4 regions of the Streptomyces sp. AHA2 genome follow, and region 3 is predicted to be linked to each of the others. Evidence: riboswitches for the same ligand, from Rfam matches in the RefSeq annotation. Region 3 holds a riboswitch; each other region holds the start of a gene.
The links. Region 3 has a riboswitch for cyclic di-AMP ahead of Q5694_RS22765 (M23 family metallopeptidase). Riboswitches for the same ligand answer to the same signal wherever they lie in the genome.

Region 1 (7,293 bases), on a different contig from region 3:
CTGCTGCGTGCCGAGCGCCAGGCCCGGGGACGACTCGTCGAGCGTGGTCAGGCAGACCACCGTCTCGTCGCCCTCCAGGGACACGAACTCCGCCAGCGGGGCCCCGCCCGCCAGGTTCGGCGTCGGGAGGGACTCCGGGAGCTGGGGCAGGTCGACCACGTTCAGCCGCAGCAGCCGGCCCGAGGAGGTCACCACGCCGATCTCGCCGCGGGCCGTCGCCGGCACCGCGGAGACGATCACGTCGTGCTTGACGCGCTTGGCGCCGGCGTCCTCCGCGAACGGCTCGGCGTCGGCCGTACGGGCCAGCAGACCCGTCGAGGACAGCAGCACCCGGCACGGGTCGTCGGCGACCTGCAGCGGCACGGCCGCGACCGGGGCACCGCCCGACTCCAGCAGGACCGTGCGCCGGTCGGTGCCGAACTTCTTGGCGACGGCGGCCAGTTCGGAGGAGACCAGCTTGCGCAGCTCCGCGTCGGAGTCGAGGATCCGGGTCAGCTCCTCGATCTCCGCGTTGAGCCGGTCCTTCTCCGTCTCCAGCTCGATGCGGTCGTACTTGGTCAGCCGGCGCAGCGGCGTGTCGAGGATGTACTGCGTCTGCACCTCGCTCAGCGAGAACTGCTCCATCAGGCGCTGCTTGGCCTGCGCGGAGTTCTCGCTGGAGCGGATCAGGCGGATGACCTCGTCGATGTCCAGCAGGGCCGTCAGCAGGCCCTCGACCAGGTGCAGGCGGTCGCGCTTCTTGGCGCGGCGGAACTCCGAGCGCCGCCGCACCACGTTGAAGCGGTGGTCGAGGTAGACCTCCAGCAGCTCCTTCAGGCCCAGCGTGAGCGGCTGGCCGTCGACCAGGGCCACGTTGTTGATGCCGAAGGACTCCTCCATCGGCGTCAGCTTGTACAACTGCTCCAGGACCGCCTCCGGCACGAAGCCGTTCTTGATCTCGATGACCAGGCGCAGGCCGTGCTCGCGGTCGGTCAGGTCCTTGACGTCGGCGATGCCCTGGAGCTTCTTCGAGCCGACCAGGTCCTTGATCTTGGCGATGACCTTCTCCGGGCCGACCGCGAAGGGCAGCTCGGTGACGATCAAACCCTTGCGGCGGGCCGTCACCTGCTCCACCGACACGGTGGCACGGATCTTGAACGTGCCCCGGCCGCTCTCGTAGGCGTCGCGGATGCCGGACAGGCCGACGATGCGGCCGCCGGTGGGCAGGTCCGGACCCGGGACGTGCTTCATCAGTGCGTCGAGGTCCGCGTTCGGGTGCCTGATCAGGTGGCGGGCCGCGGCGATGACCTCGCGCAGGTTGTGCGGCGGCATATTGGTCGCCATGCCGACCGCGATGCCCGAGGCGCCGTTGACCAGCAGGTTCGGGAAGGCGGCGGGCAGCGCGGCCGGTTCCTGCTCCTGGCCGTCGTAGTTGGGGTTGAAGTCGACCGTGTCCTCGTCGATCGACTCCGTCATCAGGCTCGTCGCCTCGGCCATGCGGCACTCGGTGTACCGCATGGCGGCCGGCGGGTCGTCGTTGCCCAGCGAGCCGAAGTTGCCGTGGCCGTCGACCAGGGGGACGCGCATGGAGAACGGCTGGGCCATGCGCACCAGGGCGTCGTAGATCGACGCGTCGCCGTGCGGGTGGAGCTTGCCCATCACCTCGCCGACGACACGGGCGCACTTGACGTACCCGCGCTCGGGGCGCAGGCCCATCTCGTTCATCTGGTACACGATGCGCCGGTGCACCGGCTTGAGGCCGTCGCGGGCGTCCGGCAGGGCGCGGGAGTAGATGACCGAGTACGCGTACTCGAGGAAGGAGCCCTGCATCTCGTCGACGACGTCGATGTCGAGGATCCGCTCCTCGTACGCGTCGTCGGGCGGCGGGGTCTTCGTGCTGCGGCGGGCCATCGCTGCCGGCTCCTTGCTGCTGCGATCCAGATCTGACGCGGACCATTGTGGACCGCCGCACTGACAAGCGGGACCAGCACCCGGGGCAAGCGGTGCCCGCGCCCGCGGACCGAGGCCGGCGCCGGGAACTTCACCGGGGCTTCGCGCGCTTGCATACAGTGGCAGGACCGGCACGAATCCGCGGTTGTGAAGACCGCTCCGCGATCGAAGGGACGTACATGCCCATGGGTCACACGGCCACAGCCCAGGCAGGCTCCGGGGGCCTGACAGCGACCGAGCACCGCCTGGCCAACGGCTTGCGCGTGGTGCTCTCCGAGGACCACCTGACCCCGGTCGCGGCGGTGTGCCTCTGGTACGACGTCGGCTCGCGCCACGAAGTCAAGGGGCGTACGGGGCTGGCTCACCTATTCGAGCACTTGATGTTCCAGGGATCCGCCCAGGTCAAGGGCAACGGCCACTTCGAGCTCGTCCAGGGAGCGGGCGGCTCGCTGAACGGCACCACCAGCTTCGAGCGGACCAACTACTTCGAGACCATGCCCGCCCACCAGCTGGAGCTCGCCCTCTGGCTGGAGGCCGACCGCATGGGCTCCCTGCTGGCCGCCCTCGACGAGGAGTCGATGGAGAACCAGCGCGACGTCGTCAAGAACGAGCGCCGCCAGCGCTACGACAACGTCCCGTACGGCACCGCCTTCGAGAAGCTCACCGCCCTCGCGTATCCGGAGGGCCACCCTTACCACCACACCCCGATCGGCTCGATGGCCGACCTGGACGCGGCGACCCTGGAGGACGCGCGCGCGTTCTTCCGCACCTACTACGCGCCGAACAACGCCGTGCTCTCCGTGGTCGGCGACATCGACCCCGAGCAGACGCTGGCCTGGGTCGAGAAGTACTTCGGCTCCATCCCCGGCCACGACGGCAAGCCCGCCCCGCGCGACGGCTCCCTGCCGGAGACCATCGGCGAGCAGCTGCGCGAGGTCGTCGAGGAGGAGGTCCCGGCGCGCGCCCTGATGGCCGCCTACCGGCTGCCCCACGACGGCACACGCGCGTGCGACGCGGCCGACCTGGCCCTCACCGTCCTCGGCGGCGGTGAGTCCTCCCGCCTGTACAACCGCCTGGTGCGGCGCGACCGTACGGCCGTCGCGGCCGGGTTCGGCCTGCTGCGGCTGGCAGGGGCGCCCTCCCTGGGCTGGCTGGACGTGAAGACCTCCGGTGACGTGGAGGTGCCGGTCATCGAGGCCGCCATCGACGAGGAGCTCGCCCGGTTCGCCGAGGAGGGCCCCACGGCCGAGGAGATGGAGCGCGCCCAGGCCCAGTTGGAGCGCGAGTGGCTGGACCGCCTCGGCACGGTCGCGGGCCGCGCCGACGAACTGTGCCGGTACGCCGTGCTGTTCGGCGACCCGCAGCTCGCCCTGACCGCCGTCCAGCGGGTGCTGGAGGTCACGGCGGAGGAGGTCCAGGAGGTCGCCAAGGCCCGCCTGCGCCCCGACAACCGCGCGGTGCTCGTCTACGAGCCCGTCGCCGACGAGACCGACGATGCCGCCGGCGCCGCAGCCGCGGCCGGCGACGACAACGAGGAGGCGGCCAAGTGACCGAGCTCGCCACGATGGACTTCCACCCCCGGCCGCAGGCGGGCGAGGCCAAGCCGTGGGCCTTCCCGGCTCCGGAGCGCGGCACGCTCGGCAACGGGTTGACGGTCCTGCGCTGCCACCGTCCCGGCCAGCAGGTCGTCGCCGTGGAGGTGCTGCTGGACGCGCCCCTGGACGCCGAGCCGGCCGGCCTCGACGGCGTCGCCACGATCATGGCGCGGGCCTTCTCCGAGGGCACCGACAAGCACTCCGCCGAGGAGTTCGCCGCCGAGCTGGAGCGCGCCGGCGCCACCCTCGACGCGCACGCCGACCACCCCGGGGTCCGCATCAGCCTGGAGGTCCCGGCCTCCCGGCTCGAGAAGGGCCTCGGCCTGCTGGCCGACGCACTGAGGGCACCCGCGTTCGCGGACAGCGAGATCGAACGGCTGGTCCGCAACCGCCTCGACGAGATCCCGCACGAGCTGGCCAACCCCTCGCGCCGGGCCGCCAAGGAGCTGTCCCGGCAGCTGTTCCCGGCGGACTCGCGCATGTCCCGGCCCCGCCAGGGCACCGAGGAGACCGTCGCCGCGATCGACTCCGCCGCCGTGCGCGGCTTCTACGAGAAGCACGTCCGCCCCGCCACGGCCACCGCCGTCGTCGTCGGCGACCTGACCGGCATCGACCTCGACGCCCTGCTCGGTGACACGCTGGGCGCCTGGACCGGCTCGCGGGCCGAGCCGCGTCCGGTGCCGCCGGTCACCGCCGACGACACGGGCCGGGTCGTCATCGTCGACCGCCCGGGCGCCGTCCAGACGCAGCTGCTCATCGGCCGCACCGGCCCGGACCGGCACGACCGCGTGTGGCCCGCCCAGGTGCTCGGCACGTACTGCCTCGGCGGCACCCTGACGTCCCGTCTGGACCGGGTGCTGCGCGAGGAGAAGGGCTACACCTACGGGGTGCGGGCGTTCGCCCAGGTGCTGCGGTCCGCCCCGGACGGCACCGGTGCCTCGATGCTCGCCATCAGCGGCTCGGTGGACACGCCCAACACCGGCCCGGCCCTGCAGGACCTGTGGACGGTGCTGCGCACCCTGGCCGCCGAGGGGCTGACCGACGCGGAGCGGGACGTCGCCGTGCAGAACCTGGTCGGCGTCGCGCCGCTGAAGTACGAGACGGCTGCGGCCGTCGCCTCCACACTGGCCGACCAGGTCGAGCAGCACCTGCCCGACGACTACCAGGCCGCGCTGTACCGCCGGCTCGCCGCGACCGGCACCGTGGAGGCCACCGCCGCGGTCGTCAGCGCCTTCCCGGTGGACCGGCTGGTGACCGTCCTCGTCGGGGACGCGGCGCAGATCAAGGCGCCCGTCGAGGCCCTCGGCATCGGCGAGGTCTCGGTCGTCACCGCCGAGTAGCGGCACCCGCGCGGGAGCCCTGGTCGTCTTCCAAGGCACCAGGGCTCCCTTATGCCCGAATTGATACGGAGGTTGCCTGTCTGGCCTGTGGGATGCACTACAAAAGCCGGGATCCGTTTGGGAATTGAAAGTGACGCCGCTTAGCGTCGTCCGGGCTGTTCGTCAGGCAGTGCGCCGCACCCGCGGCACCGAACAGTCATCGCCGAGTCCCCGTACGGCGCGAGCCAGGGGAGCCGGGGACCCAACCGCAGTCCCTGGGGTGAATCGGACGCCCGCGCGAGCCGCGAGGGGGTCCGTAGGAGACCTTCCTGCTCCGAACCCGTCAGCTAACCCGGTAGGCGAGAAGGAAGGAAAGGACCAGCCACTTCATGGCGTTCACCCGCGCCACCGGCAAGCACCGTCGTCCCAGCCGCATCCAGCGCGGCACGGCCCGTGCGGCGGGCGTCGCGGCCCTCGCCACGACCGGCGTCATCGGCACCGTGGCCGCCCCGGCCGCCTTCGCCGCCGAGCCCGCCCCCGAGCAGACCGGTCTCACCCCCGTGGTCACCCTGGGCGACACCGTCGCCGAGCAGATCGACGCCCAGGCCGTCGCCCAGAAGCAGGCGGCCGAGGAGGCCGCCGCGAAGAAGAAGGCCGAGGAGGCCGCCCGCGAGCGGGCCGCCGAGGCGGCCGAGAAGGCCAAGGAAGCGGCCGAGAAGGCCCGCGAGGCCGAGGAGCGCGCCGCCCGCGAGGCCGAGCGCAAGCGCCTGAACACCTTCGTCTCCCCGATCTCCGGCTCGTACGTGTCCACCGGCTACCAGGCCGGCAGCAGCCTGTGGTCCTCCGGCAGCCACACCGGTGTCGACTTCCATGCCGCGACCGGCACCTCCGTCCACTCCGTCGGCGCGGGCACGGTCGTCGAGGCCGGCTGGGGCGGCGCCTACGGCAACCAGGTCGTGATCAAGATGAACGACGGCACGTACACCCAGTACGGGCACCTGTCGTCCATCGGCGTCTCGGTGGGCCAGCAGGTCACCCCCGGCCAGCAGATCGGCCTGTCCGGCGCGACCGGCAACGTCACCGGACCGCATCTGCACTTCGAGGCCCGCACGAGCCCCGAGTACGGCTCCGACATGGACCCCGTCGCCTACCTCCGCTCGCACGGCGTCAACCTCTGACGGCACCCGGCGATCGTGAAAAGCCCCGGCTCCGGCCGGGGCTTTTCACGTCCCGGACGGCCGGTCGTCCAAAAAGTTCTCCCGGATTTCCGTCCGCCGCCGGAAAGCGGGGCACATTGCAATAGAGTCACGAGCAATGCAGCCGCGGAGCACGCGTCGGCGTATTCGGGGAATCAGACGGAGGTCGGTCATGCGCATTCCCGCGCACTCGGTGTGCACGGCCATCCGGGACGACATCGTCGCCGGCGTCCACGCACGGGGGACCCGGCTCACCGAGGAACTGCTGGCGCGCCGCTACGGCGTCTCCCGCGTCCCCGTGCGGGAGGCCCTGCGCACCCTGGAGTCCGAAGGCTTCGTGGTGACGCGGCGGCACGCGGGCGCGTGGGTCGCCGAACCCGGTGAGCAGGAGGCCGCCGACCTGCTGCAGATGCGCGTGCTGCTGGAGCCGCTCGGCGCCGCCCGGGCCGCCCAGCGCCGCACCGAGGCCCACCTCAAAGTTCTGCGTGGCCTGGTCCGGCTGGGCCAGGAGCGGGCGCGCCGGGGCGGCGGCGAGGACCTGCGCTCGCTGGACGGCTGGTTCCACGAGACGCTGGCCCAGGCGTGCGGCAGCCCCGCCCTGACCTCGGTGCTCACCCAGCTCCGGCACAAAATCGCCTGGATGTACACGGTCGAGGCGCCGGCCGGCCCCGTCGAGTGCTGGAACGAGCACGGCGCGATCGTGGACGCCGTGGCGCGCGGCGACGGCGAGCGCGCGCGGGCGGCCACGGCCGCGCACGTCGAGCGTGCGACCGGCGCGCACCGGCTGCGGACCGGCTCCACCGGGGAACGCGCCGCCGAGGTGAGGAAGTCGCAACATTCCGTCAACACGGCGAGTCGGCGCAATTAACACGGGGGCCGTATACAAAGAGCAGGGAATTGCCGGAGGTCCGGAAGTATTCTTGTCCGCTGTCGCGTCCCCGTAAATGCCGCGTTCCTCTGCGCGTATATCCGTCAGGCGCCCCGGTTGCGTGTTCCGGCAATGCGAAGGGCCCGCCCGGTCGAATCCGGACGGGCCCCTTGTGCGCGCCCGAAAGGCGCTCTCACCTCAGACGGTTCTCACCTCAGACGGTCTCGGGCAGTTCCTCGAGGCCCTCGGAGACCAGCTTGGCCAGCCGGTCCAGGGCGGCGTCCGCCCCCTCGGCGTCGGAGGCGAGGACGATCTCCTCGCCGCCCTGGGCGCCCAGGCCCAGGACGGCCAGCATGGAGGCCGCGTTGACGGGGTTGCCGTCGGCC
Region 2 (7,293 bases), on a different contig from region 3:
GCGGTCGGATGATCCGCCCACTCGGGAACGTTCCTGCGGCGTCAGCCGGGACAGCAGCCGCCGGGCGGAGCCCAGCTTGCCGGTGACGGTCCTCTTGTGCCGCTGCAGCTCCGCCTGCCGTGTCCTGAGGGAGTTCAGCTCGACGCGCGCGGCCCCGCGAAGCTGCTCGATCTCGCGCAGCCGGCTGCGCACCCGCCGGACGGCGGCGCCCTGCCGGTCGCCGGCCCGCTCGACGAACTCGGCGTTCTGCAGGTAGCGGTCGGGGTCGTCGGACAGGGCGAGCTGCATCGCCGGGTCAAGGCCGCCGGAGCGGTACTGCGCGGCGGCGGCCGAACCGAGCGCCTGCCGGGCCTCGTCGAGCCGTCCCTGCGAACGTGCCGCCCGGTCCTGCAGGCCCTTCAGCCGCTGCCGCGCCTCGTCGGCCTCCTCCTTGGCGCCGTTGTACTTCTCGGTGGCGGCCTCCGCCTGCCGGTAGAGCTCGGCCACTTCGGCCCGGACCTGGCCGGGGGTGAGCTGCGGTTCGGCGTGCCCGGTCCCGTCGAGGCCCGTCGCCGTCGCCGCGGAGGCGAGGGCGATCGTGGCGGCCGTGCGGGCCGTGCCGCCGGCCATGGGGCGTTGTCGGGGCTTGCGGTGCGCTGCCACCTGGGGGCCACGTCCTTTCCTCGACCGCCGGCGGGGTCTGCGGCCGCCGGGGGGAGCGGACGGGCGGCCTACGCGTCCCGCGGCGGCCCGCACAGGGGAGACGGGCCGCCGCGGGACTTTCTCGGCGGTGGTGTCCGACTGCCGCCCCTGGCCCGGGCGGCGGTGGGGAGCCGGTCACCTGCTGAAGGACGGTAGAGGTGCGCGTGCGGCCCCCGTGGCGGGTGTGCGGAACTGTCCCCGGAGGACCGGTGGTGACCGTATGCGACCAGGATCCCGCCTCGGCACCCTTCGCTTCACTCAGCGTGATGACCGAAGGGCCGGATCACGGGCCGACGGCGGTGATCGAGTGCTATGGGGCGCATATATGCATCACCGGGCCGGTGTCGGACGGCCGTCGGGGGCCTGGTTAGGCTCCGGCCTCATGGACGTACTCATCCACCTCTTCGTCGGCCTGCACATCGTCGGCATCGCCTCGCTCCTGGGCGGCTTCCTCACCCAGATGAAGGCGATGGGCGAGGGTACGGCCCGCTTCACGCCCGCGATGCTGCACGGCGCCCTGACCATGCTGGTCACCGGCATCGTCCTGGTCGGCCTCAACCAGGCCGACGACCAGTCCGTGAACAACGTCAAGATCGGCGTGAAGCTGGCGCTGCTGATCGTGATCCTCGGCCTGGTCTACGTCAAGCGCGACGAGGACAGGGTGGACAAGGGCCTGTTCGGCCTGGTCGGACTGCTCACCACGGCCAACGTCTTCATCGCCGTGCTCTGGACCTGACCCGGGAGGACCGGGCCGAGGCCCGGGCCGCGGCGGCGGCCCAGGCGGTGCAGGCGAGCCAGGCGGCCACCGCCGCCCACAGCAGCGCCCGACCCGCACCGGCCAGCCAGTCCACGTCGAGCGCCGCGGCGACCTCCAGCGTGGCCGCCGCCGTCACGGCCCCGCAGAACACGGTGGCCCAGCGCCGCGCGTCGTAGTGGTGCCGCGGCCAGAACAGCTCGGCGACCAGCAGCGCGACACAGCAGACGGCGGCCAGCACGAGCAGGGTGACGGCGGTGTTGCGCAGGGCGTCGCCGTCGTCCTCGTTCCACAGATAGAGGCGGGAGCTGTCGGCGGACAGCAGCTGCGCCCCGGCCAGCGCCGAGACCGCGAGCGCGCCCTCGGCGAACCAGTGGTCCCCGCGCCCCTCCTCCACCTGCCGGGGCTGGAAGCGGAACAGGGCGAAGCCGTACAGCGCGAGCCCCAGCCACAGCAGCACCAGGGCCGCGTGGGCCGGCCAGGCCAGCGACTCGGCCGCGGCCAGGGCGGCGGCCAGCACGGCGAGGCACTGGGTGGCCACACACCGCAGGAACACCGTCCCGCGCCGCCCCCCGACCTCCACGGCCAGCAGCACCGCCCAGAGCAGCGCGGACAGAGCCAGCAGCGCCCAGGCCACGGGGTGCAGGCCCGCGGCCGAGAAGCCGGTGCCGAGGACGGCGGCCGCCGCCGCGGTGGTGAACACGGCGGGCACCTCCGCCCGCCAGGCGCCGCGCGCCCGCTGCAGCAGGCTCACCACCGACAGCAGCCAGGCTCCGCAGGCCAGGGCGAGGACGGCACGGGAGAGGACCGCGTGACCCGCGGAGTCGAGACCGACCGACACGGTGCCGGTCGCCAGCGCGTACGTCGCCCACCAGGTGGCAAACGGGGAGGGACCGGACATACGCCGATGCTAGAGAGCGGCGCGCGCGGGCGGTGAGGGGCACGCGCGCGTGCCCCCGAAAACGCCCCCCCGTCCGCTCAGGCGGGCCGCACCACGCTGTGGACGGCCGACTCGCCGTCGTAGTAGACCGACTCCTCGCGCACGTACGCGCCCGGCTTCGGCGCGTGGATCATCATGCCGTTGCCGACGTACAGCCCGACGTGCGTGACGTCGTCGTAGAAGAAGACAAGATCGCCCGGCTGCGCCTGCGACACCGGGACGGTGGTGCCGGCGCCGACCTGGTCGTAGGTGGTGCGCGGCAGGGTGACGCCGGCGGCCTTCCAGGCGGCCTGGGTGAGGCCGGAGCAGTCGTAGGAGCCGGGGCCGACGGCGCCCCAGACGTACGGCTTGCCGACCTGGGCGCGCGCGAAAGCCAGGGCCTTGTCCCCCTTGGTGGCGTACGAGGAGTCCGCGGAGGGCGTCGAGGAGGACGAGCCGGAACCCGCCGCCGGCGAGCCGCTCTCCTGCCGCGGGGCCTCCTCGCGCGGTGCCTGCTGCTGCGCGGCCTGCTGCCGGGCCAGCTCGGCGGCGCGGCGGGCGGCCTCCTCCCGCTTCTCCTTCTCGATCGCCGCGAGCCGCGCCTTCTCCTCGGCGGTCAGCCTCGACATCAGCGCGCGGGCGTCGGCCAGCTTGCGCTGGACGGTCGCCTTGGCCGCCTTCAGGTCGCCCTGGGCGTCGGTGAGCCTCTCGAGGCTCTCGGTCGCCTCCCGGCGCTTCGTCACCGTCTCGGACTGCCGCGTGACGAAGTCGTCGACCGCTTCCTTCTGGCGGCCGGTCATCCGGTCCATCAGCTGGGTCTGGTCGAAGTAGTCCTGCGGGGTGTCCGCGAGCAGGAACGTCGCCGTCTCCGGGGCGGCGGCCCCCGTGCGGTACTGCGCGGAGGCGTAGGAACCGAGCTTGTCGCGCGCCTCGTTGAGCTTCTGGGCGCGCTGCGCGGCGTCGTCGAGGAGGGTGTCGACGCGCTTGCGCTGCTTCGCGGTCCTTTCCTTGGCCGCGTTGTACTTGTCGGTCGCCGACTCGGCCTGGCGGTACAGGTCGTCGACCTTCTTCTCGACTTCTTCGAGGCTGGGCCTGTCGTCGGCCTCGGGGGCGGCTTCGGCCGACTGGGACAGCAGGGCCACGGAGGTGAGGGCCGCCGTTGCCAGGGCGGGGGTCCGTATGCCTGCCACGCGCGAACCCGTAGGACGCGACTTGCGGTGCGACGCCAAGGGAGGCGACTCCTTCCATCGTCCGCCTACCGGGTTAGCTGTCGGGTTCGGGCGGGTGGTTCGGAAGGGTTGCCCTACGGCCTCTCCGGATGCGGAGGCGGGCCGATTCACCCCGGGGTTCTCGGTTGGGTCCCCGGCTCCGGCCGCCGCTGCGGCACACCGGACTCGGCGGAGGCCGCGCGGCCCGGCGTCGTTCGCCGGTGAGGGTCGTGCGGCCTGATCGCACGGTAGCCAACTCGTGTGGTCCCTGTGAAGGTTGATGGGTGATATGCCCGATACATTTTCGTGACCTTTCCGGGAAGCGTTGCCCTGCGTGAACGATCACGGCGGTTTGGTCGTGAGTTGTCCTGGATTGTTGCGGACATAGCGGACCGTGATCATGTCGTGCTCCACGGTGACAATGCGCCAGCCGCCCGGCCCTCCTGCCGGTGCCCGGTGTGATGTTCCCGGTGGTGGCGGCGGGCTGTCAGTGGGGCGCCCTAGACTCGGAGAGCGATGAGCAGCCTCTTTGACGACAGCTTCCTGGCGGACCTCCAGGCCCAGCGGGGCCCCGCGGACGAGCCCCCGCCGCCGCCCGAGGACGACCACGCTCCGGAGCCGCTTCCGGACGATCTGTTCGGCGGGAAGTTCGACGTGCCGCCGGACCGGGACACCCACTACCGGGACGGCGCCCCCCGCCCGGTGATCGACTCCGCCGCGCTGCTGGAAGGGCTCAACGACAACCAGCGCGCCGCCGTCGTCCACTCCGGCTCCCCGCTGCTCATCGTCGCCGGTGCCGGATCCGGCAAGACCCGCGTGCTCACCCACCGCATCGCCCACCTGCTCGCCGAGCGGAACGTGCACCCGGGCCAGATCCTCGCGATCACGTTCACCAACAAGGCCGCGGGCGAGATGAAGGAGCGCGTCGAGCAGCTCGTCGGCCCGCGCGCCAACGCCATGTGGGTCATGACCTTCCACAGCGCGTGCGTGCGCATCCTCCGGCGCGAGAGCAAGAAGCTCGGCTTCACCTCCTCCTTCTCGATCTACGACGCCGCCGACTCCAAGCGCCTGATGGCCCTGGTCTGCCGCGACCTCGACCTCGACCCCAAGCGCTTCCCGCCGAAGTCCTTCAGCGCCAAGATCAGCAACCTGAAGAACGAGCTGATCGACGAGGAGGACTTCGCCGCCCAGGCCACCGACGGCTTCGAGAAGACCCTCGCCCAGGCCTACGCCCTGTACCAGTCGCGGCTGCGCGAGGCGAACGCCCTGGACTTCGACGACCTGATCATGACGACGGTCAACCTGCTGCGCGCCTTCCCGGACGTCGCCGAGCACTACCGACGCCGCTTCCGGCACGTCCTGGTCGACGAGTACCAGGACACCAACCACGCGCAGTACGCCCTGGTCCGCGAGCTGGTGGGCACCTCCGAGCACCCCGTCGACGTACCGCCCGAGGCCGAGGTCCCGCCGGCCGAGCTGTGCGTGGTGGGCGACGCCGACCAGTCGATCTACGCCTTCCGCGGCGCGACCATCCGCAACATCCTCCAGTTCGAGGAGGACTACCCGGACGCCACGACGATCCTGCTCGAGCAGAACTACCGCTCCACGCAGACGATCCTGTCGGCGGCCAACGCCGTCATCGAGCGCAACGAGTCCCGCCGTCCCAAGAACCTGTGGACCAACGCGGGCACCGGCGCGCGCATCACCGGCTACGTCGCCGACACCGAGCACGACGAGGCCCAGTTCGTCGCCGACGAGATAGACCGCCTCACCGACGCCGGCGAGGCCAAGGCGGGCGACGTCGCGGTGTTCTACCGCACCAACGCCCAGTCCCGTGTCTTCGAAGAGGTCTTCATCCGCGTCGGCCTGCCCTACAAGGTCGTCGGCGGCGTCCGCTTCTACGAGCGCAAGGAGGTCCGGGACGTCCTGGCCTACCTGCGCGTGCTGTCCAACCCCGAGGACTCGGTGCCGCTGCGCCGGATCCTCAACGTCCCCAAGCGGGGCATCGGCGACCGCGCCGAGGCGATGATCGACGCCCTCGCCCAGCGCGAGAAGATCAGCTTCCCGCAGGCGCTCAAGCGCGTCGACGAGGCGTACGGCATGGCCGCGCGCTCCACCAACGCCGTCAAGCGGTTCAACACGCTGATGGAGGACCTGCGCACGATCGTCGAGTCCGGCGCCGGGCCGGCCACCGTCCTGGAGGCCGTGCTGGAGCGCACCGGGTACCTCGCCGAACTGCAGGCCTCCACCGACCCGCAGGACGAGACCCGGATCGAGAACCTCCAGGAACTGGCCGCCGTCGCCATGGAGTTCGAGCAGGAGCGCGGCGAGGACGCGGAGACCGGCGGCACGCTGTCCGACTTCCTCGAACAGGTCGCGCTGGTCGCCGACTCCGACCAGATCCCCGACGAGGAGGACGGCGACGGGGTCATCACGCTGATGACCCTGCACACCGCCAAGGGCCTGGAGTTCCCGGTCGTCTTCCTCACCGGCATGGAGGACGGCGTCTTCCCGCACATGCGTGCCCTGGGGGAGACCAAGGAGCTGGAGGAGGAGCGCCGCCTGGCCTACGTCGGCATCACGCGCGCCCGGGAGCGGCTGTACCTGACGCGGTCCACGCTGCGCAGCGCCTGGGGCCAGCCGTCGTACAACCCGCCCTCCCGGTTCCTCGAGGAGATCCCGCCGGCCCACGTGGAGTGGAAGCGCACGGGTGCGACCGCGCCCGCGTCCTCCGGGCCGGTCTCCGCGGTCGCGGCCTCCCTGTCCTCGTCCCGCTCACGCTCCTCGGCCTCCGGCGCCTCCGGCTTCGCCACGCGCCGCACCGCCGAGAAGCCGGTGGTCGCGCTGGCCGTGGGGGACCGCGTCACCCACGACCAGTTCGGGCTCGGCACGGTCGTCGCGGTCAAGGGCACGGGGGCGAACGCCGAGGCGACGATCGACTTCGGCGACACCAAGCCCAAGCGGCTGCTGCTGCGCTACGCGCCGGTGGAGAAGCTCTGACCCGCTGAGGGCTTCCCCGAGGGCTGAGGGCTTCCCCGAGGGGAGGCTCCAGCGAGTGGAGGCTCCCCGTTCGCGCGCACCAGGGGGGCGGAAACCGGGCGGAGTCGGTGCACCGCCTCAGGAGTGTCGGTAACTGTTGGGCGATCAGGCCGGGTTGACGCCGTGGCTGCGCAGCCACGGCAGGGGGTCGATCGCCGAGCCGCCGCCCGGGCGCACCTCGAAGTGCAGGTGCGGACCGGTGGAGTTGCCCGAGTTGCCCGAGCGCGCGATGGGGTCGCCGGCCTTCACGGTCGTACCCGAGGGGACGGTGTAGGTGGAGAGGTGGCAGTACCACGTCTCCGTGCCGTCCTTCGCGGTCACGATCATCATGTTGCCGTAGGCGCTGTTCCACTGCGTGCGCACGGTGCCGTCGGTGGCGGCCATCACGGTCGTGCCGTACGCGACGGGGAAGTCGATGCCGGTGTGCAGGGACATCCAGTTGATGCCCGACTGGCCGTAGTACGCGCTCAGTCCGTGCTGCGAGACCGGCAGGGCGAACTTGGGGCGCAGCCGCTCCTTGCGGGCCGCCTCCTCCGCCGCCCGCCTCTTCTCGGCGGCCTGCTGGGCCTTGAGGTCGATGCGCTCCTGCGTACGGCTGGCCCGGTCGGCGAAGTCGTCGGCGCCCGCGGCGAGGCTCTGCAGCTGCGTGTCGAGCTTGTTGTTGGCAGCGGCCGGCTTCACCGGCTGCACGT
Region 3 (7,293 bases):
CGGGGCTGGACGTCGAGGCGCTCCTCGCCGCCCGCGACGCCCACGGCACGGTCGACCGTGCGGCGCTGCGCCCCGGTGACGGCGAACTGCCCGGCGACGCCTGGCTGTCCGCGGAGGCGGACGTGCTGGTGCCGGCGGCCGTGTCGTACGCCATCGACGCCGGGAACCAGGAACACATCACCGCCCGCTGGATCGTGGAGGCGGCCAACATGCCCGTACGGGCGGAGGCCGAGCCGCTGCTGGCGGCGCGCGGGGTGAGCGTGCTGCCGGACGTCGTGGTCAACTCCGGGACGAACGCCTGGTGGTGGTGGACGCTGTTCGGGGACGTCGGCCCCGACGCCGAGGAGGCGTTCGCGCACACGCGTCGCGCGATGCGGGCACTGGTGGGGCGGATGCTGGCCCGTGCGCAGGCCGAGGGGATCACGCCCAGGGCCGCCGCGCACGCGCTCGCGGCGGACCGGCTGCCGGAGCTGGCGGAACGGTTCGGCTGGTACCGCTGAGGCGCGGGACCGGCCGGATCCGTACGGCGGGGGTCCGCGCCGCCGTATATAGGGTGACGGTGTGACGAGAGTCCGGTTGAGCGTCGCCGAGCGGCGCGCGGAGCTGTTGCGGGCCGCCATCGAGCAGATCGAGGCGCGGGGCGTGGCGGCGGTCAGGATCGCCGACGTGGCCTCGGCGCTCGGGGTGAGCAACGCTCTGGTGCTTTACCACTTCTCCTCGAAGGAGCAGTTGGTGGCCGCCGCGTTCCGGCATGCCGCCGAGGCCGATCTCGCGCACCTGCGCCGGCTGCTCGGCCGGCGGGCGCCGGCGCTGCGCCGGCTGCGGTCGGCCGTGCGGTGGTACGCGCCGACGGGCCAGGCCAAGGGCTGGCGCCTGTGGATCGAGGGCTGGGCGGCCGCCCTGCGCGAGCCGGCGCTGCGGGAGGTCACCGAGGACCTCGACCGGCAGTGGAAGGCCGCCCTGACCGAGGTCATGGCGGAGGGCGTGGCGGCGGGCGAGTTCCCCTGCCCGGACCCCCGGGCGGCAGCCTTCCGCCTCACCGCCCTCCTCGACGGTCTCGCCGTCCAGCTGACGTCCTACCCCGGGACGGTCTCCCGGGCCCGCGCCCGGCAGTGGGCGGACGAGGCCCTGGCCCGCGAACTGGGCCTGGAACCGGCCGCGTCGACCGTGCGGTAGCGGCCGGTCCGCCGGCCCGGGTCTCACGCCACGGGAGCGATCCGCATCCGGATGTCGTCCGGGGAGAGCGCTCCCTTGGCCGTCACGTGGTCGCCCGAGGACTGCCCGCGCAACCGGCGCCCGATCCACGGCACCAGGAACTCGCGCGCCCACTGCACGTTGTCCCGCCGTACGTCGAACGCCCCGCGCGGCGGCAGCGGCGGCCAGGCCTGCTCGGGGTCGGCCGGCACCGCCAGGCCCATCACCTGGCCGGCGCGCAGCGCCACCCGCGTGTGCCCCTCGGGGGAAAGGTGCAGCCGGTCGGCGTCCCACGCCCGGCGGTCCTGCACGCTGCGCAGGGACCACAGGTCGAGCACCGGGCAGCCGTAGCGGTCGGCGATGGCGCGGACGTGTCCGTTGTAGGTGGCGATCTTGCCGCGCAGGTGCTTGAGCACGGGCACGCCCCGGGTGTCGAACCCGGTCGTCACCATCACCGTGCCGGCCGCGGCGGTGAGGCGTCGCAATGCCCGCTCGAAGCGCTCGGCCACCTCGTCCGGGTCGGTGCCGGGCCGGATGATGTCGTTGCCCCCGGCGCAGAAGGAGACGAGGTCGGGGGCCAGTTCGACGGCTCGCGGAACCTGGTCCGCAACGATCTGGTCGAGGAGCTTTCCGCGCACGGCGAGATTGGTGTACCGGAAGTCGCCCTCGGGCCGCAGGTCGGCGAGCAGGACGGCGAACCGGTCTGCCCAGCCGACGAACGCCCCGTCGGGGCCGGGGTCGCCGACGCCCTCGGTGAAGCTGTCCCCCAGCGCCACGTACGACCCGATCACTGCTTTGCTGTCACTCTTCGAATCGTCTGCCACAGCCGTTCATGATTCACCCTCGAATGTGACCTACGCGACCGTAGGCAGGGCTTGACGGGCGGTGAGAAAGGCCACTCCTAAAGGATTCGCCAACTCCGGAACAGGCATGTCACCGCAGGCGTTCCGGCATGGACCCGCCACGCACCGAAGGCCGGACCCGGGGAACGGGGTCCGGCCTTCGGTGGCGTGTCAGGCAGGTGCCGGTGCGGTCGGTCAGCCGATGGAGACGCCGTGCGAGCGCAGGTAGGCGACCGGGTCCACGTCCGAGCCGTAGTCCGGCGTGGTGCGGATCTCGAAGTGCAGGTGCGGCCCGGTGACGTTGCCGGTCGCGCCCGACAGGCCTATCTGCTGCCCGGCGGTCACGGTCTGGCCGGCCGAGACGGACAGCTGCGACAGGTGGGCGTACTGGGCGTAGTTGCCGTCGTCGAGCTTGACGACGACCTGGTTGCCGTACGCGCCGCCCCAGCCGGCGGAGACGACCGTGCCCGCGCCGACGGCCTTCAGGGAGGTGCCGGTCGGGGCGACGAAGTCGACACCGGTGTGGTAGCCGCTGGACCACATGCTGCCGGACATGCGGTACGGCGTGCCGACGGTGGCGCCGGCCACGGGCGACGTGAAGCCACTGGCGTTGCTCTGTGCGGCGGGCTCGGCGGCGGCCGGCTTCGCGGCGGTGCCGGCCTTGGCGGAGGTGTCCGCGGAGGACTCGGCGGAGGACTTCTTCGCGGGCTTCTCGGCGGAGGCCTTGGGCGCGGGCTGCGACGGGGCCCGGTCCGCGGCGGCCTTCTCGCCGATCGAGAGCTTCAGGCCCGGGTGGATCAGCGACGGGTCGTCACCGACGGCGTCGCGGTTGTCCGCGTAGAGCTTCTTCCAGCCACCGCTGACGTGCTGGTCGTCGGCGATCTTCGCGAGGTAGTCACCGGCCTTCACGGTGTAGGTGCGGGTGCCGGCGGCCTTGTCGGCGGTCTTCTTCTCCGCGGCCGGGGCGGACTGGACCGCCTTCTCCGGAACCGCCTGCGGGGTGGCGGCGTGGGCGCCGGCGGCCCCCATCAGCGGCAGTGCCAGCGCGGCGCCGCCGGTTCCGGCGGCGGCGATGGAACGGGTGAAACGCTGGGTCTTGGGACGGCGGTGCTTACCCTTCGCGGGCATGGTGAATTCCTCTCCGTCGCCTGCGAGGTGAGCTGTCGGGTGCGGGCTGGAGATGCCCGGCCGCGCCGGAGGCGCGACTCAACCCCAAGCCCGTTCCGGGAACCGGAACAGGCGTCGTACCTGTGGGTCCCCCGCTCCTGCCGTGCGTCGGGTCAGTGTGTGCGGGCTCCGGGCGGCGGCAGGATTAGGCGTCCGTCCGGATCGGTGTGGAACGTAAGCGACCGGGACGCGAAGGGACAAGCGTGTGGTTGCGCGTGACGGTGTTTTTTCTGAGGCGCCGAGGTTTTCACGGTCACCGAGCGTGCTATTTCGATCTTTCCCTTTCCTCAATGCCCCTGATATTCACCCGAATTACGTGCACATGGCGACAACGCATCGTCACGGATATGACGATGGTCACGCGACTCCTCCCCATTTCCCGCATGACCGGGGCACGTTATGACGAAGCAACCTAAGCTCCTCATTCGGACAGAAGGGCCAGTTCCACTCAAGGAGGACGTGGGCCGTGTCCGGACCGCCGCCCGGCCGACCCTTTTCGGACAGCCGCCCCGGCGTCGTCGACCGGACCAGCTCGACGTCCGGAGCCGCGGCCCACGCGGCGAGCGGCCAGGCAGCAGCCGCGTACGTCCGGCTTCGGCACGGTCCGGCAGCATGGATCCACGGATGTGAGCGAGCCCGATCAGGTGCGACCGGGGGGCGGCTCGTCGAATTCCGTGGGGCGTGCCGGCAGCGCCTGCGGACGACTTCATTGCCCCAGGCAGGCATGTCGTATCGTCGAGTGGTGCCCGCCGGCGAGCCGCGGCGGCGGCACCGATGGGGAGGAGCCCTCGTGACACAGCAGGTCCCGTCGACCGAGCCCGAGCTGGCCGGAGTGCGCAACTTCCGCGATGTCGGCGGACTGCCCACCGTGGACGGGCGGCGGGTGCGCCAAGGCGTGCTGTTCCGCAGCGGCCACCTCGCCCACGCGACCGGGGAGGACGCCGCCTTCCTCACCGCCCTGGGCCTGCACACGATCTTCGACTTCCGCAACGCGGCCGACCAGAAGCTGGAGGGGCCGGACGTCACGCTGCCGGGCGTGCGCAATGTGAACCTGCCGCTGAGCGACCCGGCCGACGGCGCCGAGTTCTGGACGATGGTCCGCGACGGCGACCTGGACCAGCTGCGCGCGATCCTGGCCGACGGCAAGGGCGCGGCCCGGATGATCGCCTCGTACCGCTCGATCATCAAGGACCGCACCGCCGAGCACTCGCGGGTGCTGCACGCGCTGGCGCAGGACAGCGTCCCCGCGCTGATGCACTGTGCGGCGGGCAAGGACCGCGCGGGCCTGTCGGTGGCGGTGACGCTGCTGGCGGTGGGGGTCGAGCGGGAGGCGATCGTCGAGGACTACCTGAAGTCGAACGCCAAGCACCGCCGCTACAAGGTCCACCGCAGCAGCTCCCACGCCTCCGCCTACTCCCCCGAGGTCATGGAGCTGCTCAGCCCTCTCTTCGACGCGCGCGCCGAGTACCTGACGGCCGCCTTCGACACGATCGAGGAGACCTGGGGCGGTGTCGACGCCTATCTGGAACAGGGGCTCGGGCTCGCCCCGCAGACCCGGGAGCGACTGCGCGAGCGGCTCCTGGACTGAGGCGCCGGCCGGGGTCTACTTCGCGCCGACCTCGAACAGCAGGTAGACGAACGCGGCGAAGACGTGCCCGAGGACGAGGTAGACCAGCAGGCGCACCCACAGGGCCCGGGGGAACTTCTCCTCGAGGTTGCTCATGTCGTGTCTCCAGGGGTGGGGCCCAGGCACAGGGCGGCCGTGGGGCTCTGCAGCAGGGTGTGGACGAAGAGCAGGTCGACGCCGTCGTGGTCCTCGGCGGCGATGCGGTGCGGGGTCAGCGAGTCGAAGTGGGCGCTGTCGCCGGGCCCCAGGCGGTGCACGGTGTCCGCCAGACGCAGCCGCAGCCGGCCCCGCAGGACGTGCAGCCACTCCTCCCCGGGGTGGACGCGCACGATGTCGCCCTGGGAGCCGTGGGGGACGTGGACGCGCAGCGCCTGCATGCCGCGGCCGGGGGCGCCGGCCTGCCAGTAGGTCCAGCCGCCCGCCGCGGTGGGCTCCATGTCGGCGGAGCGGATGACGGAGTCCCGTTCGGCGACCGTCTCGCCGAGCAGTTCGGAGACCGTCGTACCGTAGATACGGGCGAGTGCCAGCAGCATCGGCAGCGAGGGCTGGCGCTGGCCGGTCTCCAGTCGGGACAGGTGCGCGGGCGACAGCCCGGCCGCGCGGGCCGCGGCCTCCAGCGTCAGGGAAGCCTGCCGCCGCAGTGCCCGCAGCTGGGGCGCGACCACGGCCGGCAGGGCGCCGGGTGCCTGGTCGGCCGGCGAGCCGGCCCCGGGGGGCCGCTCGCTCTCGGAGGAGCTCATGCCTCCATTCAGCCGGACCTTTGCCTCTGCGGCAAATTTCTTGCCTCCCAGGCAAAGGCGTCGGTTCAGCGGTTGGCGACCGCCTGCTTGACGAGCGTCCTGCCGAAGTCCCACACCAGCCCGCCGTTGTGGGCGTCGTCCATCACGGCCGTGAACGCCTCGACGAACCGGTCCACCTCCCGCTCCCCGATGATCAGCGGCGGGATCAGCTTGATCACCTCCAGGTGGTCGCCGGAGACCTGGGTGAGGATGCGGTGCCTGTGCAGCAGCGGCACCACGACCATCTGCGCGAACAGCCCCTTGCGCGCCGCCTGCAGCATGGTCCAGCGGCTGCGCAGCTTCAGCGACGTGGGACGGCCGAACTCGATGCCGATCATCAGCCCCCGGCCGCGCACCTCGGCGAGCATCTCGTACCGGTCCGTCAGCGCCGCGAGCCGGGTGCGCAGCAGCTCACCGGTGGCTCGGACGCCTGCGACGATCTGCTCGTTCTCCATCACCGACAGCACGGCCAGGCCGGCCGCCATGGCCTGGGCGTTGGAGCCGAAGCTCGCCGAGTGGACCAGCACCCGGTCCATGGACGAGTAGACCTTCTTGAAGATCCAGTCCTTGCCGAGGGTGGCGCCGACGGGCACGTAGCCGCCGGACAGGGCCTTGGCCACGCACACCAGGTCCGGCTCCACGCCGTCCTCGTGCTGGTAGCCGTAGAAGTCGCCGGTGCGGCCGAGGCCCGTCTGCACCTCGTCGGCGATGAGCAGGGCCTTGTGCCGGTGGAGCAGTTCCTGCGCGGCCCGCATCCAGCCGGGCGGACCCTCCAGCACTCCCTTGCCCTGGATCGGCTCCACGATCAGGGCGGCGACGTCCCCCTTGCGCAGCTCCCGCTCCAGTGCGTCGAGGTCGCCGAGCGGTACGGCCGTGTCGGGCAGCAGCGGGGCGAAGCCGTCGCGGAAGGCGGCCTCGCCGTTGACGGACAGGGAGCCGGTGGTCAGGCCGTGGAAGGCGTGCGCGCAGTACAGGACCCTGGGCCTGCCGGTGACGAACCGGGCGAACTTCAGCGCCCCCTCGACCGCCTCGGTGCCGCTGTTGCCGAAGAACACCCGGTCCAGATGCGGACTGTGCGCGAGCAGCTTCTCGGCCAGCAGGCCGGGCAGCGGCTGGCAGTCGAAGCGGGTGAGGTCGGCGAGGGAGGCGTCCAGCACGTCGTGCAGCGCCTTGCGGACGACGGGGTGGTGGCGGCCGAGCCCCATCACTCCGAACCCGGCGAGCATGTCCAGGTAGTCGTTGCCGTCCGCGTCGTAGAAGTAGGCGCCCTCGGCGCGTTCGTAGACCTTGTCGAAGCCGATGGTGTGCAGCATGCGCGGGAGCTGGTGGTTGAGGTACCGGCCGTGCAGCTCGTAGCGCTCGGCCCCGCGCTCGGCCAGCAGGGCTCCGAGGTCGAACTCCCCGGCCTGCGACGACTCCGGCGCGGATTCGGCGGTGGTCATTGCTGTGACTCCTTGGACTGCTCTTCCCTGACGGTCGGACTCAGAGCTTCGGGTCGCGCAAGCCGTGCTCCATCGACCGCACCGGCACCGGGGCGCCGCCTCCGACGGCCACCGGGCCGACGTGGAGCAGGCGCCGGGCGCGCCGGGGCGCGACCGGCCGGGCCGGCACCGCGGGCCCGCCCGGCGGGACGGCGGTCACGTCCTCACTCCCGGTTCCCGGAGACGGTCTCGCGCAGGGCGCG
Region 4 (7,293 bases), on a different contig from region 3:
CGCCGGAGCCGAACCGCCCCGCCGTGAACGGGAACAGCGGCTCGTCACCCGGGGGCCTCGCCGGGTCGTACGTCCTCGGGGTGAAGCCCTTGGCGAAGCCGCCGTGGCTCTCCAGCAGGACCTGGGCCGGGGTGGTGAGCCGCGCGGGCAGGATCAGCCCGGTGGTGCAGCCGAGCCGGGCGTCCGCGGTGAAGGGCGTGGTCAGCTCGGTCAGCCAGCGCGGGTCGGCGACCACGTCGTCGTCGGTGAAGGCCACCACCTCGCCGGTCACGGCGTCCAGCCCCGCGTTGTGCGCGGCTGCGAGCCCCGGAACGGGCTCGCAGACGTACCGCACGCGCTCGGCGTACCTCCGCTCGACCAGCTCGCGCGTCTCGTCGGTCACGGGCGCGTTGTCCACGACGACGATCTCGAAGCGCGGGTGGTCCTGCGCCAGCAGGGAGTCCAGCGCACGGGCCAGCTGCCCGGCCCGTTCCCGCGTGGCCACCACGACACTCGTGACCGGCGGCTCCCCGGACCGCCCGCTTCGCGTCCCGGGGCCCGGTGCGCACTCCGCCGCCGCCCGGGCCGCCAGCACGGCCTTCGGATCCGCGCCCTGCGGGACGTGCCCGAGCAGCGTGCCCACGGGCCGGCCGCGTCTGCGCACCAGCACGAAGACCTCCCCGGACGTGACCGGGGGACCGCCCGGACCCGGTACGAGCACCGCCTCCCCGCCGTCGAGGTCCAGTTCGGCGACCTGTACCGCCCCGATGGCCAGGAACCGCCGTATCTCCTCCCGCGCACGCGCCGTACGGGTCATGCGCCCTCCCCCCACTCGTGTCAGGTACGGCGCAGCCGGGCCGCGCCCTTCAGGGTCCGCGCCGCGAGTGCCGCGAGCCGCGGCCGGGCGCGGACGAAGCTGTGCGCGCGGCGTACCGGCTCGCGGCGCAGCCAGTGCAGTGCCGCGCCCGCCCCCGGCCGCAGCACCGCGCCCTCGTACACGGGCAGTTCGCCCGTCTTCAGTGCGTCCTTGTACTCGGCGGCCCCCCGACCGAGGTCGAGCGTGGCGATGCCCTGGGCCGCCGCCGCCTCGGCCATGCGCAGATGCAGCACCAGACCGGGCGAGAACTTCGCGAACTCCGGGTCGTAGGCCGGGAACCAGCAGGCCAGAACCGAGGCGGAGCGCAGTCCGAAGTGCGCGGCGACGGGCCGCCCATCCGCGTACAGCACGGACAGCGTGCCGCTGCACTGCGCGGCCCGGGTCCGGGCCAGCTGCCCGACGAGCCGGGTGATCCACTCCTGCGCGAACCGGTCCCGGCGGCCCGTCCTGCGGTACTGCGCCGACTTCCACCCCATGAGCGTGCGCAGCGCGGCCGGGTCGCGTTCGTCGAACACGAACCGCAGCCCGCCCGCCTGCCGGCCCAGCCGGCGCTCCTTGGCCAGGGTCGTCTTGAGGAACTTCGGCGACCGGCCGCGCAGCACCGACTCGTAGGTCTCGTAGCCCTTCTCCACGTCGACGACGAACGTGGCGTGCTGCTCGGCCGCGTGCCGGACGAACAGCCGCTGCCCCGCCTCCAGGTTGTCGAAGGCGAAGCTCGACAGTGAGCAGGCCCGCAGCAGTTCGCCCGCTTCCAGCGCGAGCCCCGGCCGCAGGATCGCGCCCTGGGCGTCGCAGACGCCGAGTCCGATGGCCCGGCCCTGCCCCAACGGGCCCCGCTCGTACGGCAGGAAGCCGACCGGCTCCGCCCCTTCGTGGACCACGGCGACGCGGGCCTGCGGCCTCACCCGGCCGACGGCCTCGGTGAACTCCGGTTCCATGAAGGGGTTACGCGGTGCCTGCGAGGCGGCGCGCAGTGCACGCCAGCGCTCCCTCTCCTTCTCGCCGAGCTCCCCGGGCCCGGCCACACGTATGCGTCCACTGCTCAACCCGACCCCCCGATCAAGTCCCCCTGGACACATGGAAGGTACCGCCCGGGACGGTTCTTCGGGTAGGTAGCGGAGCATGTTGCTGCCAACCGGTGCAGAGGCCTTCAACCGGGCAATCGGTGTCCGTAGCGCGATGAAACGATGGGGCGCGTTGTCCGTATTCTCTGATCATGGCCGCACCCCTCGCATATTCACTCATCGCCACCGACCTGGACGGGACGCTGCTGCGCGGCGACGACACCCTGTCCGACCGGTCTCTCGCCGTGCTCGCGCGGGTGGCGGACGCCGGTGCCCAGCACCTCGTGGTGACGGGCCGCCCGGCGCCGAGAGTGCGGCCCCTCCTGGACGACCTGCGCTGCACGGGGCTCGCGGTGTGCGGACAGGGCGCGCAGGTGTACGACGCCGGCGCGGACCGGCTGCTGTGGTCCATCACGCTGGACCGGGAACTCGCGGAGACCGCCCTCGGCAAGATCGAGGCCGAGGTGGGCCAGGTGTACGCGGCGGTCGACCAGGACGGCGTGGACGGCCTGACGCTGATCGAGCCGGGCTACCTCATGCCGCACCCGACCCTGCCCGCGGTCCGGGTGGAGCGGCGCGACGAGCTGTGGGGCGAGCCGATCAGCAAGGTGCTGCTGCGCCACCCCTACCTGTCGGACGACGAACTGGCGGTGACGGCCCGGTCGGTGGTCGGCTCACTGGCGACGGTGACGATGTCCGGGCCGGGCACGGTGGAACTGCAGCCGTGCGGGGTGACCAAGGCGACCGGCCTGGCGCTGGCGGCCGAGCACCTGGGGCTGCGGCCCGAGGACACCCTGGCTTTCGGTGACATGCCCAACGACGTCCCGATGTTCGACTGGGCCGCCCGCGGGGTGGCGATGGCCAACGCCCACCCCGAGCTGAAGGCGGTGGCCGACGAGGTCACGCTGTCGAACGAGGACGACGGCATCGCCGTCGTCCTCGAGCGACTGCTGGGCGGGTCGGCTCAGTACGGGCCGTTGACGTTGTCGATCGAGCCGTAGCGGTCGGCCGCGTAGTTGCAGGCCGCCGTGATGTTGGCGACCGGGTCGTACGGGTCGAAGGGGGTCCCCTCCACGTGGTACGCGGCGAAGGTCGGGTCGATGACCTGGAGCAGGCCCTTGGACGGGGTGCCCTTGGCCGCGTTCGAGTCCCAGTCGTTGATCGCCAGGGGGTTGCCGGACGACTCGCGCATGATGTTGCGGTGGATGCCGTCGTAGGTACCCGGGATCCCCTTCTGCGCCATGATGTCCAGCGCCTCGCGGATCCAGCCGTCCAGGTTGTCCGCGTAGGTCTTCGCGGAGGCCTGGGTGGCCTGGGCGACACCGCCGGCGGGCTTCGCGGCGGGCTCCGCGGCCGGCTCGGCCGGCGCCGACGACCGGGTCGCCTCCTTCTCGGGGGCGGTGGCCTCGGCGCCCTTCACCTTCAGCTTCAGACCCGGGTGGATCAGCTTCGGGTCGTCACCGACGACGGAGCGGTTGTCCTTGTACAGCTGCTTCCAGCCGCCCGAGACGTCGTGCTTGACGGCGATGCGGTAGAGCGTGTCGCCCTTGGTGACGGTGTACGTCAGCGACTTCGCGGGCTGGGCGGCCTGCGGCAGGACCTGCGCGGCGGACGCGCTCTGCGGCTCGGCGGCGCTCGCGTGGGCCGCGCCGAGGAGCGGCAGGGTCAGGGCCGCCCCGCCGGTGCCGGCTGCGACGACACCACGGGTGATCGGGTTCATTCGGGCGCGACGGTGCTTGCCTCGTCCGGGCATGGCGATGTTCCTCTCCGGCGCCTGCGAGGTGAGCTGTCGGGTTCGGGCCGGGAGGTGCCCGGCCGCGTACGGCACCGTGTGCCGTGCGCGGCTTCACCCCGAGCCGTTCCGCTGTGCGGACCGGCGACTTACCTGGGTCCCCCGCTCCTGCCCTGCGTGAGTGAGTCGGTTGATGGGTGTCCGGGCGGTGGCAGGATTCGGCGTCCGCCGGACAGGGCGGGAACGTATGCGAGAGCACATGTCGGGAACAAGCACGGGAGTCACATATGACGCTTGTTGACCTTGGTCGGCCGGTATGGGGCAGCTTGATCCTTTGCGTTAGCCAAGCCCCAACTCGCGCGCGGAGAAAGGCCGTACGAGCTGCCCGCCGGAAGCGGCCGTGAAAGGGTGGGCGTGACTCAACTCACTGATCACGACTTCCGGAGCAAATTCCGCAAACGGGAATTCGCTTACCTCTAAGGGCAAATCAGGCATAGGACGCTTCCTGCGGGTAAGGCGATAAATGTCTGCTCTTATGACCTGATCGAAAACATTGCGGTCGTGATCGGATACCACCCGGCCTGTAACCATGGGCGCTGGCGGTGATCGAAACGTGACCGGATACGCTGACTCGAGTGAGGGCAGCGACCTATCGACAATCCGCGTAAGCACCGGCAGACACCAGCAGACAGGAGACCCCTCGTGACCGACGTCGGGCCGTTCGGGCTGAGCGTGCGGGACCAGGCTCTGGAAGCCGATGTCCAGGCCGGACTGACGGCTGTCGAGGAAGGCTTGCTCGAGGCCACCAAGAGCGAGGTGCCCTTCATCACGGAGGCCGCCCAGCACCTGGTGCGCGCCGGTGGCAAGCGGTTCAGGCCGCTGCTCGTGATGCTCGCCGCCCAGTTCGGCGACCGGCACGCGCCGGGGATCGTGCCCTCGGCCGTCGTCGTGGAGCTGACCCACCTCGCCACGCTGTACCACGACGACGTGATGGACGAGGCCGCCGTGCGCCGCGGCGTCGCGAGCGCGAACACCCGCTGGGGCAACTCCGTCGCGGTCCTCACCGGCGACTTCCTCTTCGCCCGCGCCTCGCACATCCTGGCCGACCTCGGCCCGGAGGCCGTGCGGGTGCAGGCCGAGGCGTTCGAACGGCTGGTGACCGGGCAGATCCTGGAGACCGCCGGTCCGCAGGACGGCCGCGACCCCGTGGAGCACTACCTGGACGTGCTGGGCGGCAAGACCGGCTCGCTGGTGGCCGTCTCGTGCCGGTTCGGCGCGATGATGTCCGGCGCCGACGAGACGGTCGTGCACGTGCTGACCCAGTACGGCGAGCGGCTCGGCGTCGCCTTCCAACTCGCGGACGACGTCCTGGACATCGCCTCCGACTCGCACGAGTCCGGCAAGACCCCCGGCACCGACCTGCGCGAGGGCATCCCCACCCTGCCGGTGCTCCGGCTGCGCGAGCGGGCCGCCCGGCTCGGCCTCGCCGAGGACGTCGCCCTGTGCGAGCTGCTCGACTCCGACCTCACCGACGACGCCCGGCACGCCGAGGCCCTGCGGCGCCTGCGCGCCCACCCGGCGCTGGAGCAGGCCCGCCAGGACACCCTCCGCTACGCCCAGGACGCCCGCTCGGCGCTGGCACCGCTGCCCGACTGCGCCGCCAAGGCGGCGCTGCTGGAGCTGTGCGACGCCGTGGTGCACCGCGCCGGTTAGCCGCCGCCTCCTCCCGACCCCTACGGGTCGGGGGAGAAGCAGCCCCTGTGTGTCATACCCCAGCAGTACGCGGAGTTGAGTCCGCGGTCTGACGTATCCGGCCGGCCGATTTGGTCAGATGGAAACCACGGAAGACACCACTCCTCACCTGTTCGGGTGAGAATGGCGGCTCAGGGACGAGTGCGTGGACGACACGGACAGCCGCCGCCGACCACGGAGGTAGGGCACACATGGCACCGTACGCATCCGACGACAGCACCACCGGCGGGGAGGCCGACGGGCAGCGTTCCGCGCGGCGCAGGGCCGCGCGCTACATCGTCCCCGTCACGGTGATCGGGGTGGCGGCCGCGACGATCGGCCTGGTCCCCGCGCTCGCCGACTCCGGCGACCCCGACCTCCCGGAGATCACCGCCCAGCAGCTCATCGAGAAGATCGCGAAGTCGGACGTCGAGCAGCTCTCCGGCACGGTGAAGATCAGCACGGACCTCGGTCTGCCGGACCTCGGCGGTCTGGAGTCCGGTCTGCTGTCCGGCGCCGCGGGCGGCGGCGACGGCTCCTCCGCCGACCCGACCGCGAAGCTCACCGAACTGGCCTCCGGCACGCACACCCTGCGCGTGGCCGCCGACGGCCCGGACCGGCAGAAGGTGTCCCTGCTGGAGAACGCCGCGGAGTACAGCATCGTCCACAACGGCAAGGACGTCTGGGCCTACGACAGCAAGTCCGACGAGGTCTACCACGGCACCGGTCCGCAGAGCCCGGATGCGGAAAGGGAGCAGCCGCCGGCCACGCCGAAGGACTTCGCCGAGGAGGTGCTGAAGGCCGTCGACGACACCACCTCCGTCACGGTGGACGGCACCGCCCGGGTCGCCGACCGCGACGCCTACAAGCTGGTCGTCAAGCCGAAGCAGTCCGGTTCGACGGTCGGTGCCGTCACCGTGGCGGTGGACGCGAAGACCGGTATGCCGCTGAAGTTCACCCTGGTTCCCGCGAGCGGCGGCTCGGCCGTCGTCGACGCCGGCTTCACCCAGGTCGACTTCTCCCGGCCGGCCGCCTCCACCTTCGACTTCACCCCGCCCAAGGGTGCGAAGGTCACCGAGGAGAAGGACGCCGGCAGGGACTTCGGCAAGGACGTCGAGGAGCACGCCCGCACGGGCGGGCACGCCCCGGCGCCCGAGAAGGACCTCGGCAAGGGACCCGGGGGCGTCGAGACCATCGGCGAGGGCTGGAACGCCATCGCGACCTTCGACACCGGCGGCGAGGGCGTGCCCTCCGGCGGCGGAGGCGACCTCGGCGGGTTCGTCGACTCGCTCGGCGACAAGGTCAGCGGCGAGTTCGGCTCGGGCACGGTCTTCTCCACCCGCCTGATCAACGCCCTCGTCACCGACGACGGCAGGGTCTACGTCGGCGCGGTCACCAAGGACGCCCTGGTGAAGGCGGCCGACGCGGGGAAGTGACCCCATCCCACGCCGCCCGGGGAACCGGGACCACGAGGCGGGGACGCCGAGGGAACGAGGTCGCCGGTGGGCGAAGCGTCCGCCGCGGAGCCGGAGCAGCGGGGCGAACGGGCCGGCGAGCCGGCCATCACCACCCGCGCGCACACCGAGTGCTGCCGCGGCGGACAGTTCGCCGTCGGTCCGGACGGGCCGTGCTTCCGCGCACCGGCGTGCTCATCGGCGCCCCGCCCCCGTCTTCTCGCACCGCGGCCGCCCGTCGCCGACCTCGTGCGCGAACCGGCGTACTGGGACGAGCTGCGGAAGAACCTCGGCCCGCGGGCGCTGTACGCCGTGGTGTTCGGGCCGGCGGCCCGGGTGCGCTTCGGCACGAAGGACGGCACGGCCTGACAGCGCGCCGGGCGCTCACCGGTCGTACAGGAACCGCGCGAACGGGGCCTCCTGGGCGAAGAAGGTCTTGGCCCGGGTCAGCGCCTC

Region 1: another riboswitch for cyclic di-AMP. It lies ahead of Q5694_RS25330 (M23 family metallopeptidase); the one in region 3 lies ahead of Q5694_RS22765 (M23 family metallopeptidase).
Region 2: another riboswitch for cyclic di-AMP. It lies ahead of Q5694_RS11900 (C40 family peptidase); the one in region 3 lies ahead of Q5694_RS22765 (M23 family metallopeptidase).
Region 4: another riboswitch for cyclic di-AMP. It lies ahead of Q5694_RS27905 (transglycosylase SLT domain-containing protein); the one in region 3 lies ahead of Q5694_RS22765 (M23 family metallopeptidase).

Annotation. Positions count from the first base shown of each region.
Region 1 is NZ_JAUQWJ010000014.1:65,562-72,854, reverse strand. Features, by position in the region: gene Q5694_RS25345 (DNA gyrase/topoisomerase IV subunit A) at 1-1,890, opposite strand, end outside; gene Q5694_RS25340 (M16 family metallopeptidase) at 2,109-3,479, shown strand; gene Q5694_RS25335 (M16 family metallopeptidase) at 3,476-4,864, shown strand; cyclic di-AMP (ydaO/yuaA leader) riboswitch at 5,055-5,219, shown strand; gene Q5694_RS25330 (M23 family metallopeptidase) at 5,233-6,021, shown strand; gene Q5694_RS25325 (GntR family transcriptional regulator) at 6,212-6,907, shown strand; gene Q5694_RS25320 (HPr family phosphocarrier protein) at 7,122-7,293, opposite strand, start outside.
Region 2 is NZ_JAUQWJ010000004.1:312,626-319,918, reverse strand. Features, by position in the region: gene Q5694_RS11915 (C40 family peptidase) at 1-642, opposite strand, end outside; gene Q5694_RS11910 (hypothetical protein) at 1,064-1,417, shown strand; gene Q5694_RS11905 (hypothetical protein) at 1,395-2,336, opposite strand; gene Q5694_RS11900 (C40 family peptidase) at 2,414-3,583, opposite strand; cyclic di-AMP (ydaO/yuaA leader) riboswitch at 3,592-3,764, opposite strand; gene pcrA (DNA helicase PcrA) at 4,079-6,562, shown strand; gene Q5694_RS11890 (M23 family metallopeptidase) at 6,707-7,293, opposite strand, start outside.
Region 3 is NZ_JAUQWJ010000011.1:130,236-137,528, reverse strand. Features, by position in the region: gene Q5694_RS22780 (Glu/Leu/Phe/Val dehydrogenase dimerization domain-containing protein) at 1-500, shown strand, start outside; gene Q5694_RS22775 (TetR/AcrR family transcriptional regulator) at 562-1,176, shown strand; gene Q5694_RS22770 (SGNH/GDSL hydrolase family protein) at 1,200-1,985, opposite strand; gene Q5694_RS22765 (M23 family metallopeptidase) at 2,232-3,164, opposite strand; cyclic di-AMP (ydaO/yuaA leader) riboswitch at 3,169-3,325, opposite strand; gene Q5694_RS22760 (tyrosine-protein phosphatase) at 3,994-4,791, shown strand; gene Q5694_RS22755 (DUF6126 family protein) at 4,807-4,926, opposite strand; gene Q5694_RS22750 (helix-turn-helix domain-containing protein) at 4,923-5,570, opposite strand; gene Q5694_RS22745 (aspartate aminotransferase family protein) at 5,636-7,051, opposite strand; partial or broken gene Q5694_RS22740 (flavodoxin-dependent (E)-4-hydroxy-3-methylbut-2-enyl-diphosphate synthase) at 7,122-7,250, opposite strand; gene hpnH (adenosyl-hopene transferase HpnH) at 7,255-7,293, opposite strand, start outside.
Region 4 is NZ_JAUQWJ010000018.1:115,243-122,535, forward strand. Features, by position in the region: gene Q5694_RS27890 (glycosyltransferase) at 1-796, opposite strand, end outside; gene Q5694_RS27895 (GNAT family N-acetyltransferase) at 817-1,935, opposite strand; gene Q5694_RS27900 (HAD family hydrolase) at 2,073-2,921, shown strand; gene Q5694_RS27905 (transglycosylase SLT domain-containing protein) at 2,885-3,673, opposite strand; cyclic di-AMP (ydaO/yuaA leader) riboswitch at 3,677-3,846, opposite strand; gene Q5694_RS27910 (polyprenyl synthetase family protein) at 4,355-5,365, shown strand; gene Q5694_RS27915 (LolA family protein) at 5,596-6,819, shown strand; gene Q5694_RS34905 (hypothetical protein) at 6,886-7,206, shown strand; gene Q5694_RS27925 (flavodoxin family protein) at 7,222-7,293, opposite strand, start outside.